One region of the Streptomyces sp. NPDC060027 genome, then DNA from elsewhere that is predicted to be linked to it. Evidence: riboswitches for the same ligand, from Rfam matches in the RefSeq annotation. Region 1 holds a riboswitch; the other holds the start of a gene.
What was found. Region 1 has a riboswitch for glycine ahead of gcvT (glycine cleavage system aminomethyltransferase GcvT). Riboswitches for the same ligand answer to the same signal wherever they lie in the genome.

Region 1 (5,579 bases):
CAGGCAGCGACGGGCGCTCAGGACGACGCCGGTCCCGGCGAACTCGGCCGAGGCCGCCGCCAGGAAGTCCACCGGGTCCTCCTGCCAGTCGGGCTCGAAGAGCCGCACCCGGCCACCGCTGGCCGGCCCGTCGAGCGGGGTCCGCCCGGCCCGGCACAGTTCGGCGACGGCCATCGGCGGCAGCGGTACGCCGACCACGCCGTCCGGGTTGACCGCGATGCCGACCTGCGGTGGAAGTCCGCGGGCGAACTCCACGGCGGGCGCGATCGTGTACGACATGTGTCCGCCGGTGACCTGGCGGAACTGCTCCTCGGAGCTGAAGACGGGGACGTACACCTGGCCCTCGAGCTCCATCGTGGGCAGATCGAGCGGGCCGCTCTGCGGGCCGCCGCCGTTGGGCAGCGGCACCCAGACGAAGCTGCGGCCGAGCACCTCGACGATGCGGGCGCCCGACGAGGGCCCCGCGGGTACGCCGAGGGAGGCGGACAGCACCTCCTCCAGCTCGTTGCCGGGCCAACCGCCGTGCGGGTGGGGGTGCGCCTGTGCCGGGAAGTCCATCTGTCTACCGCCTGCTTCGAACCACTGTTCCGGCAAAAGGTTAATGGGCCACCGCGACCGGTCAGTGGCCGAAGTCGATCCTGCGCAGCACGTCCGCCGCGTCCCGGTCGATGAGCACCGCCGAACCGCAGCCCTCGGGCAGGCCGCCCTTCTCGACGGAACGCAGCAGCCGGGTGATCGCGCCGCGATGGCGCGCGAAGGCATAGCGCGAGACGCCCCGGCCGCGCTCGCGCTGGCCGTCCAGCGCGGTGTCCGGCGTGACGTCGAGCAGCAGCAGGTGCAGTGCGCCGCCCCGGCGCCGGGCCTCGCGGGCGAGCCAGCGGCGCACCCAGGCCTGCGTGCCGCAGTCGTGCACGACGACTCCGCCGCCGCCGCGCAGCGCGCGGCGCAGGCCGGCGTAGTGCGAGAGGCGGACGAGGGGGCGGTAGACCGCGTAGGGCAGCAGGCGGGCCATCCGGCCGTCCCAGCGGTCGCGGGTGTCCTGCGAGTCGACGCGCGCGCCCTTCACGGCCCGCCGCATCAGCGTCGACTTGCCGCTGCCGGGCAGTCCCGTGACCACGACGAGGTCGCCCGCCCCGAAGCGGAGACCGTGCGGGCTGTGGCCCGCCCGGTCGCGGAGGTCGCGGACGACGACCGCCGGAAGCGGGCCGCGCGCCTCCCTGGCCGTCGCGCCGGGCTGCTCCGGCAGCGCGAGACCCGAGGTCGTCGCGTACGCCCTGGTCCTGTTCACCGTGACCGTCCTCCCCATGGATGTGGAGTCCCATCCCCGTCGAGTGTAAAGAGAGGGCAATGCCCGGCGCTTCCTGTTTCGGTGCGCGGACTGCCACAGGCCGGTTACAGATGGCGGACTGCCGGGATCGGACAGCGCGTGCAATGATGGCCGCGCCAACTGCATACCGGCCGCTTGAATCCGCGCGGGAGAGTCCTGGGTACGTGTACCCGGGCGCCGAAGGAGCAAGTCCCTCCCTTGAATCTCTCAGGCCCCGTTACCGCGCGGGCGAGGCACATCTGAAAAGCGGGCCGCTGACCAGTGGCTCCACCCAAGGTGCAAGTCAGGACCACCATTTCGTGGGGTACTGATGAACCTCTCAGGTTCCGATGACAGATGGGGAGGAACGACCTCGCCGTCATGCCTTGGGAGCCAGACCGATGAGCAGCAACGCACCCCGTCACACCGCGCTCGATGCCCTGCATCGCTCGCTCGGCGCGACGATGACCGACTTCGCGGGCTGGGACATGCCCCTGCGCTACGCCTCCGAGCGCGACGAGCACGTCGCCGTCCGTACGAAGGCAGGCCTCTTCGATCTCTCCCACATGGGCGAGATCACCGTCACCGGCCCGCAGGCGGCGGATCTCCTGAACCACGCGCTGGTCGGCAACATCGCCACCGTCGGCGTCGGCCGCGCCCGCTACACGATGATCTGCCAGGAGGACGGCGGCATCCTGGACGACCTGATCGTCTACCGGCTCGCCGAGCACGAGGCCGGGTCTTCTCACTACATGGTCGTCGCCAACGCCTCCAACGCCCAGGTGGTGCTGGACGCGCTGACCGGGCGCGCCGCCGGTTTCGACGCGGTCGTGCGCGACGACCGTGACGCCTACGCGCTGATCGCCGTGCAGGGGCCCGAGTCCCCCGGCATCCTCAAGGCGGTCACCGACGCGGACCTCGACGGTCTGAAGTACTACGCGGGCCTGCCGGGCACGGTGGCCGGAGTTCCGGCCCTGATCGCCCGCACCGGCTACACCGGCGAGGACGGCTTCGAGCTGTTCGTGGCGCCCGCCGACGCCGAGAAGGTGTGGCAGGCGCTGACCGACGCGGGCACCCCGGCCGGGCTGGTCCCCTGCGGTCTGTCGTGCCGCGACACGCTGCGCCTGGAGGCGGGCATGCCGCTGTACGGGCACGAGCTGACCACCGCGCTGACCCCCTTCGACGCCGGCCTCGGGCGGGTCGTGAAGTTCGAGAAGGAAGGCGACTTCGTGGGGCGCGAGGCCCTGACCGAAGCCGCCGAGCGTGCCGCTTCCGAGCCGCCGCGCGTGCTGGTCGGGCTGATCGCCGAGGGCCGTCGTGTGCCGCGCGCCGGGTATCCCGTCGTCGCCGACGGCAAGGTGATCGGTGAGATCACCTCCGGCGCCCCCTCCCCCACGCTGGGCAAGCCGATCGCGATGGCGTACGTCGACGCCGCGCACGCGGCGCCGGGCACCGCCGGTGTCGGCGTGGACATCCGGGGCAGTCACGAACCGTACGAGGTCGTGGCGCTGCCGTTCTACAAGCGCCAGAAGTGACACTGGTCCGCAAAGGCCGGACATGACACGGACGCCCGTCAGGCGCCGGCCGTGACCGTCGGCCCCGTCGCGCGCCCGAAGTGACCCTGCGCACATCCGCCCGGGTCACCCACGCTTCCCTTCATCAGCACTCCACCGCGTACAGGAGAATTCAGGCCATGAGCAACCCCCAGCAGCTGCGCTACAGCAAGGAGCACGAGTGGCTGTCCGTCGCCGAGGACGGCGTCGCGACGGTCGGCATCACCGAGTTCGCGGCCAACGCGCTCGGCGATGTCGTCTACGCCCAGCTCCCGGAGGTCGGTGACACGGTCACCGCGGGCGAGTCCTGCGGCGAGCTGGAGTCGACCAAGTCGGTCAGCGACCTGTACTCCCCGGTCAATGGCGAGGTCGTCGAGGCCAACCAGGACGTGGTGGACGACCCGTCGCTGGTGAACTCCGCGCCCTTCGAGGGCGGCTGGCTGTTCAAGGTCCGCGTCGCGGACCAGCCCGAGGACCTGATGTCCGCCGACGAGTACACCGCCTTCACCGCCGGCTGAGGAGTCACCGCATGTCGATTCTGAACACCCCGCTTCACGAGCTGGACCCGGACGTCGCCGCCGCCGTCGACGCCGAGCTGCACCGCCAGCAGTCCACCCTGGAGATGATCGCCTCGGAGAACTTCGCTCCGGTCGCGGTCATGGAGGCCCAGGGCTCGGTCCTGACCAACAAGTACGCCGAGGGCTACCCGGGCCGCCGCTACTACGGCGGCTGCGAGCACGTCGACGTGATCGAGCAGATCGCCATCGACCGCGTCAAGGCGCTGTTCGGCGCCGAGCACGCCAACGTGCAGCCGCACTCGGGCGCCCAGGCCAACGCGGCCGCGATGTTCGCGCTGCTCAAGCCGGGCGACACGATCATGGGTCTGAACCTCGCGCACGGCGGGCACCTCACCCACGGCATGAAGATCAACTTCTCCGGCAAGCTCTACAACGTGGTCGCGTACCACGTGAGCGACGAGACCGGTCAGGTCGACATGGCCGAGGTCGAGCGCCTCGCCAAGGAGTCCCGGCCGAAGCTGATCGTGGCCGGCTGGTCCGCCTACCCACGGCAGCTGGACTTCGCCGAGTTCCGCCGGATCGCCGACGAGGTCGGCGCGTACCTCATGGTCGACATGGCGCACTTCGCCGGCCTGGTGGCCGCGGGGCTGCACCCGAACCCGGTGCCGCACGCCCACGTCGTCACGACGACCACCCACAAGACCCTCGGCGGTCCCCGCGGTGGCGTGATCCTCTCGACGGCCGAGCTGGCCAAGAAGATCAACTCCGCGGTCTTCCCGGGTCAGCAGGGCGGTCCGCTGGAGCACGTGATCGCCGCCAAGGCCGTCTCCTTCAAGGTCGCCGCCTCCGACGACTTCAAGGAGCGCCAGCAGCGCACGCTGGACGGCGCGCGCATCCTGGCCGAGCGCCTGGTCCAGGACGACGTGAAGGCCGTGGGCGTGGACGTCCTGTCCGGCGGCACGGACGTGCACCTGGTCCTGGTCGACCTGCGCAACTCCGCGCTGGACGGGCAGCAGGCCGAGGACCGTCTCCACGAGGTCGGCATCACGGTCAACCGCAACGCCATCCCGAACGACCCCCGCCCGCCGATGGTCACCTCCGGCCTGCGCATCGGCACGCCCGCCCTCGCCACCCGCGGCTTCACGGCCGAGGACTTCACCGAGGTCGCGGACATCATCGCCGAGGCGCTGAAGCCGTCGTACGACGAGGAGTCCCTGAAGAGCCGGGTGTCCGCTCTGGCCGACAAGCACCCGTTGTACCCCGGCCTGAAGTAGTTTCGTACGCTATTTGTCGTACGTTTTCGTTCGTACGGTATTTTTCGTACAGACGTCCGGGGCACCGCGCACACTGGAAGCAGCGCGCGGTGCCCCGTTCCATGCAGTCCCGCACCACCTCCGTCGGACAACGGCGTCCGGCGAAACCAGCAAGGAGTTCCCGTGGCCATCTCGGTCTTCGACCTGTTCTCGATCGGCATCGGCCCGTCCAGCTCCCACACGGTGGGCCCGATGCGCGCCGCGCGCATGTTCGCCCGGCGGCTGCGCAACGAAGAACTGCTGACCCCGGTCACGGCGATACGCGCCGAGCTGTACGGCTCCCTGGGCGCGACCGGCCACGGTCACGGCACCCCCAAGGCGGTGCTGCTCGGCCTGGAGGGCGCCTCGCCCCGCACGGTCGACGTGGAGGGCGCGGACGACCGCGTGGAGCAGATCAAGTCGTCCGGCCGGATCAACCTGCTCGGCGAGCACGAGATCGACTTCTCCTTCGACGACGACCTGGTCCTGCACCGCCGCAAGACCCTGCCGTACCACGCGAACGGCATGACGATCTTCGCGTACGACGCCTCGGGCGAGCTCGTCCTGGAGAAGACGTACTACTCGGTCGGCGGCGGCTTCGTGGTCGACGAGGACGCGGTCGGCGAGGACCGCATCAAGCTCGACGACACGGTCCTGAAGTACCCGTTCCGCACGGGCGACGAGCTGCTGCGGCTCACGAAGGAGACCGGCCTGTCGATCTCCGCCCTGATGCTGGAGAACGAGCGGGCCTGGCGCACCGAGGAGGAGATCCGCGAAGGGCTCCTCGGCATCTGGCGCGTGATGCAGGCGTGCGTCTCGCGCGGTATGGCTCGCGAGGGCATCCTGCCGGGCGGCCTCAGGGTCCGCCGCCGCGCCGCCCACTCGGCCCGCCAGCTGCGCGCCGAGGGCG
Region 2 (5,579 bases), on a different contig from region 1:
CTCCAAGATGCTGGCGAAGATCGCCTCGGAGCAGGCCAAGCCCGACGGTCTCGTGCTGATCGAGCCGGGCACCGAGCGCGCGATGCTGGGGCCGATGTCGGTGAGGACGCTGCCGGGCGTGGGCCCGGCGACCGGCGACCATCTGCGGCGGGCGGGCATCACCACCGTCGAGGAACTCGCCGAGGCGGGCGAGGACGAGCTCGTCCGCCTGCTGGGGAAGGCTCACGGGCACGCGCTGTTCGCGATGGCGCTGGCCCATGACGACCGGCCCGTGGTGGCCGAGCGGGAGACCAAGTCGGTGTCGGTCGAGGACACGTACGACGTGGACATCCACGACCGGGTCCGGGTGGGGCTGGAGGTGGCGCGGCTCGCGGACCGGTGTGTGCGGAGGCTGCGCGGGGCCGGACTGTCGGGGCGGACGATCGTGCTGAAGGTGCGCAGGTACGACTTCTCGACGCTGACCCGGTCCGAGACGCTGCGGGGGCCCACGGACGATGTCGGAGTCGTGCGGGAGGCCGCCGCACGGTTGCTGGAGGGCGTGGACACGACCGGAGGCGTACGTCTGCTGGGGGTCGGCGTCTCCGGGCTCGCCGACTACACGCAGGAGGATCTGTTCGCCCAGGCTTCTGCCCAGGCCCAGGCCTCTGCCCAGGCCCAGGCCTCTGCCGAGCCGACGGCCGAGGAACATCCGGCGGACGAGCCCGCGGAAGGTGCCGCCGCGGAGGAGGAGGCGCCGGCCGAGCGGCGGTGGCCCTCGGGACACGACGTGCGGCACGCCGAGCACGGGCACGGATGGGTTCAGGGGAGCGGGCTGGGGCGGGTCACGGTGCGGTTCGAGACGCCCTACTCCGAGCCCGGGCGGGTGCGGACGTTCCGGACGGACGATCCGCGGCTGGAACCGGCGGATCCGCTGCCGCTGGTGGAGCGAAGAGCCGAGACGGCCGACGAGCCGCCGGCGGGTTCCGGGCCGGGGGCGTCGGAAGCCGGGACGCAGGATCCGGACCCGGGGTCTCAGGCGTCCTCCGTGCCGGCGAGCCGGCCGAAGTCCCGGTCCGGGGGCGGGGGAGGGGCCGCCACGTCGAGGCCGTAGTGGTGGTAGAGCTGGAGTTCCTGTTCGGGGGAGAGGTGACGTCCGACACCGAAGTCGGGGGCGTCCTTGATCAGGGCCCGTTCGAAGGGAATGCGCAGGGTCCCCTCGACGACTTCGCTCGGCTCCAGGGGTACGAAGGCGTCTCTGCTGAACAGGCCGGTGCGTATGGCCGCCCACTCCGGGACACCGGTCGCGTCGTCGAGGTAGACCTCGTCGATCGTGCCGATCTTGGTGCCGTTGCTGTCGAACGCCTTGCGGCCGATCAGGTTGCGCGGATCGATGTCGGTCTGCACGGTCCCTCCACGTGGTCGCAAACTCATCCGTAAGTACTACAAAAGAGCACATTAGGGAAGGCGGCCACTCGAAGCTCGTGTCTTGTCCTCGCTGGTAGGCTGGCAGACGGCTGCTGATCCCGTGCGGGAGAGTCCTCCAGACTTCACCGGAGGCGCCGAAGGAGCAAATCCTCCCCAGAATCTCTCAGGCTCACGTACCGCACGGACGAGGTCACTCTGGAAAGCAGAGCGGGTGCCGATGGCCTCCGCTCTCACCGACGGTGAAAGCCGGACCGTCCAAGGACGCTCCGGTGAAACTCTCAGGTTGAGATGACAGAGGGGGAGGCCGTCGGGGTACCCGTGCCGGGGTGCCCCTCGAAGGTCGCGTCAGACCAGGAGGCCTCCGCCATGACCGCCCCTCGCATTTCGCTCTCCGAGCTCGAACAGGGAATCCCCTTCGAGCAGCGCCACATCGGGCCCGACTCCGAAGCACGGGCCAAGATGCTCGCGCACGTCGGATACGGCTCGCTCGACGAGCTGACGGCCGCCGCGGTGCCGGACGTGATCAAGAACGTCGAGGCCCTGAAGCTGCCGGCCGCGCGCACCGAGGCCGAGGTACTGGCCGAGCTCCGTTCCCTCGCGGACCGCAACCAGGTGCTCGGCTCGATGATCGGCCTCGGCTACTACGGCACGTTCACGCCGCCGGTGATCCTGCGCAACGTCATGGAGAACCCGGCCTGGTACACCGCGTACACGCCGTACCAGCCGGAGATCTCGCAGGGCCGTCTCGAGGCGCTGCTGAACTTCCAGACCGTCGTCGCCGAGCTGACCGGACTGCCGACGTCCGGTGCCTCGCTGCTCGACGAGGGCACCGCCGCCGCCGAGGCGATGGCGCTGTCCCGCCGTATGGGCAAGAACAAGAAGGGCCTCTTCCTGGTCGACGCGGACGCGCTGCCGCAGACCATCGCCGTCATCGAGACCCGCGCCGAGCCGACCGGTGTCGAGGTCGTCGTCGCCGACCTCGGCGAGGGCATCCCGGCCGACCTGGCCGGGCGCGAGATCAACGGCGTGCTGATCCAGTACCCGGGCGCCTCCGGTGCCGTACGCGACATCAAGCCGATCATCGAGCAGGCGCACGGGCTCGGCGCGGTCGTCACCGTCGCCGCCGATCTGCTCGCCCTGACCCTGCTGACCTCGCCCGGCGAACTCGACGCGGACATCGCCGTCGGTACGACGCAGCGCTTCGGTGTGCCGATGGGCTTCGGCGGACCGCACGCCGGTTACATGGCGGTGCGCGAGAAGTTCGCGCGCAGCCTCCCCGGCCGGCTGGTCGGTGTGTCCGTGGACGCCGACGGGCACAAGGCGTACCGCCTCGCCCTGCAGACGCGTGAGCAGCACATCCGCCGTGAGAAGGCGACCAGCAACATCTGTACGGCTCAGGTGCTGCTCGCCGTGATGGCCGGTATGTACGCCGTCTACCACGGTCCCGACGGCCTGCGGACCATCGCGCGGCGTACCCACCGCTACGCCACCCTCCTGGCCGCGGGTCTCACCGCCGGCGGCGTCGAGGTCGTGCACGGCGCGTACTTCGACACGCTCACCGTGCGGGTCCCGGGCCGCGCCGCCGAGATAGTGGCCGCCGCCCGCGACCACGGCGTCAACCTCCACCCCGCCGACGGCGACCATGTGTCGATCTCGTGCGACGAGACGACCACGCGCGCCCAGCTGGCCGCCGTGTGGACCGCCTTCGGCGTCGACGGCGACATCGAGGCGCTGGACGCGAGCGCGGAGGACACCCTGCCGGCCGCGCTGCTGCGCACCGACGAGTACCTCACGCACCCCGTCTTCCACGAGCACCGCTCCGAGACCGCGATGCTGCGCTACCTGCGCAGGCTCTCGGACCGTGACTACGCGCTCGACCGCGGCATGATCCCGCTGGGCTCCTGCACGATGAAGCTCAACGCGACCACCGAGATGGAATCGGTCACCTGGCCCGAGTTCGGGCAGCTGCACCCCTTCGTGCCCGCCGAGCAGGCACAGGGCTACCTGACGCTGATCCACGAGCTGGAGGACCAGCTCGCCGAGGTCACCGGCTACGACAAGGTGTCGCTCCAGCCCAACGCCGGTTCGCAGGGCGAGCTGGCCGGTCTGCTGGCCGTCCGCGGCTACCACCGCGCCAACGGTGACGACCAGCGCACCGTCTGCCTCATCCCGTCCTCCGCGCACGGCACCAACGCCGCGAGCGCCGTGATGGCCGGCATGAAGGTCGTCGTCGTGAAGACCGCGGACGACGGTGAGATCGACGTCGAGGACCTGCGCGCCAAGATCGAGCAGTACCGCGACGAGCTGTCGGTCCTGATGATCACGTACCCCTCGACGCACGGAGTGTTCGAGGAGCACGTCGCCGACATCTGCGCCCAGGTCCACGAGGCCGGCGGCCAGGTCTACGTCGACGGCGCCAACCTGAACGCCCTGGTGGGCCTCGCCAAGCCGGGCCACTTCGGCGGCGACGTCTCGCACCTGAACCTGCACAAGACCTTCTGCATCCCGCACGGCGGCGGCGGTCCGGGCGTCGGCCCGGTCGGTGTGCGCGCGCACCTGGCGCCGTACCTGCCGAACCACCCGCTCCAGCCGGAGGCCGGTCCGGAGACCGGTGTCGGCCCGATCTCGGCCGCTCCCTGGGGCTCCGCGGGCATCCTGCCCATCTCCTGGTCGTACGTCCGGCTGATGGGCGGCGAGGGACTCAAGCGCGCCACGCAGGTGGCCGTGCTCTCCGCGAACTACATCGCCAAGCGCCTGGAGCCGCACTACCCGGTGCTGTACACCGGCCCCGGTGGCCTGGTCGCGCACGAGTGCATCATCGACCTGCGCCCGCTCACCAAGGCGACCGGCGTGAGCGTCGACGACATCGCCAAGCGTCTGATCGACTACGGCTTCCACGCGCCGACGATGTCGTTCCCGGTGGCCGGCACGCTGATGATCGAGCCGACCGAATCCGAGGACCTGGGCGAGGTCGACCGGTTCTGCGACGCGATGATCGCGATCCGCGCGGAGATCGAGAAGGTCGGTTCGGGCGAGTGGGCCGTGGACGACAACCCGCTGCGCGGGGCGCCGCACACCGCCGCCGCGCTCGGCGGCGACTGGGAGCACCCGTACAGCCGCGAGGAGGCCGTCTTCCCGGCCGGTGTCTCGGCCGCCGACAAGTACTGGCCGCCGGTGCGCCGCATCGACCAGGCGTACGGCGACCGCAACCTCGTCTGCTCCTGCCCGCCGCTGGACGCCTACGAGGACTGATCAGCGCTCGGCACGGAAACGCCTACGGGGAGTAATCACCCTCGGACATGCGTCGGGGCCGGTTCGGAGAGTACGTCTCCGGGCCGGCCCCTCGTGTGTCTGGGCGGCCTGTCACGGCCGCCCGGGTCGTGCGGCTCAGGCGGCGGTCATCACCGGCGCGCCGCCCAGCGGGCGGTGCGGGGCGATGATCTGGCCGTCCGGCAGGAGCTCACCGGTGTCCTCGAAGAGCAGAACGCCGTTGCACAGCAGGCTCCATCCCTGCTCCGGGTGGTGCGCCACAAGGCGGGCGGACTCCCGGTCGGCTGATTCGGCTGAGGGACACGGCGGCTGGTGCTGGCACATGGATGGGATCTTTCGCTGGGTCGAGTCGTGAGTGATGGCAGTGGTGTCTGTCGTGCGGCTTGAAGTGCTCATGGCCGCCCCCCGTTGGTGTGTGGTCCGGAACCCAGTGTTGCCCCACGGGCGTGAATCCGCAGGGATTTGCGGGCACCGCTTCTCACAGGTTCATGACGCGTCACCCGTGCGGAGGGTTCACCTCAACTGCATTGTCCTTCTGGGTGGTTCGAGGTGGCCCAATAGGGCTAGTCAGGTCGGACCCGGAGCGCGTTCTCCCTCGTACGAGCGCTATGAGGCCCTAACGAGCGAGCGGCATTCCCGGTCGGTGACAGCGACGTGCCCCGCGGCCGGGTGACGGCGGCGGGGCACGGATGTCGAGGTTCAGGCGGGCGAGCTGAGCAGGGGCCCGGGGGTGACCCGGTGGGTGAGGACCGGCAGCAGTTCGGCGACGCGGTGCGGGCGGTGTGCGGCGATGCCGGGCGGGGCGGGCGCGAGCGGGACCAGGAGGTCGGTGGCGGCCGGATGACCGGTGGCGCCGTCCGCCGTGCAGTCGCCGTGCAGCCAGAGGGTGAGCATGTACAGCTCGG

Region 2: it holds a riboswitch for glycine, as region 1 does, so the genes downstream of both, gcvP (aminomethyl-transferring glycine dehydrogenase) here and gcvT (glycine cleavage system aminomethyltransferase GcvT) in region 1, are expected to answer to the same signal.

What each region holds. Positions count from the first base shown of each region.
Region 1 is NZ_JBHWVI010000052.1:12,921-18,499, forward strand. It holds gene ACFWBT_RS15885 (enhanced serine sensitivity protein SseB) at 1-558, opposite strand, end outside; gene ACFWBT_RS15890 (AAA family ATPase) at 620-1,288, opposite strand; glycine riboswitch at 1,464-1,560, shown strand; gene gcvT (glycine cleavage system aminomethyltransferase GcvT) at 1,708-2,841, shown strand; gene gcvH (glycine cleavage system protein GcvH) at 3,000-3,377, shown strand; gene glyA (serine hydroxymethyltransferase) at 3,389-4,651, shown strand; gene ACFWBT_RS15910 (L-serine ammonia-lyase) at 4,814-5,579, shown strand, end outside.
Region 2 is NZ_JBHWVI010000045.1:33,274-38,852, reverse strand. It holds gene ACFWBT_RS14525 (DNA polymerase IV) at 1-1,090, shown strand, start outside; gene ACFWBT_RS14520 (PRC-barrel domain-containing protein) at 1,012-1,383, opposite strand; glycine riboswitch at 1,498-1,593, shown strand; gene gcvP (aminomethyl-transferring glycine dehydrogenase) at 1,771-4,656, shown strand; gene ACFWBT_RS14510 (DUF5999 family protein) at 4,792-4,998, opposite strand; gene ACFWBT_RS14505 (hypothetical protein) at 5,374-5,579, opposite strand, start outside.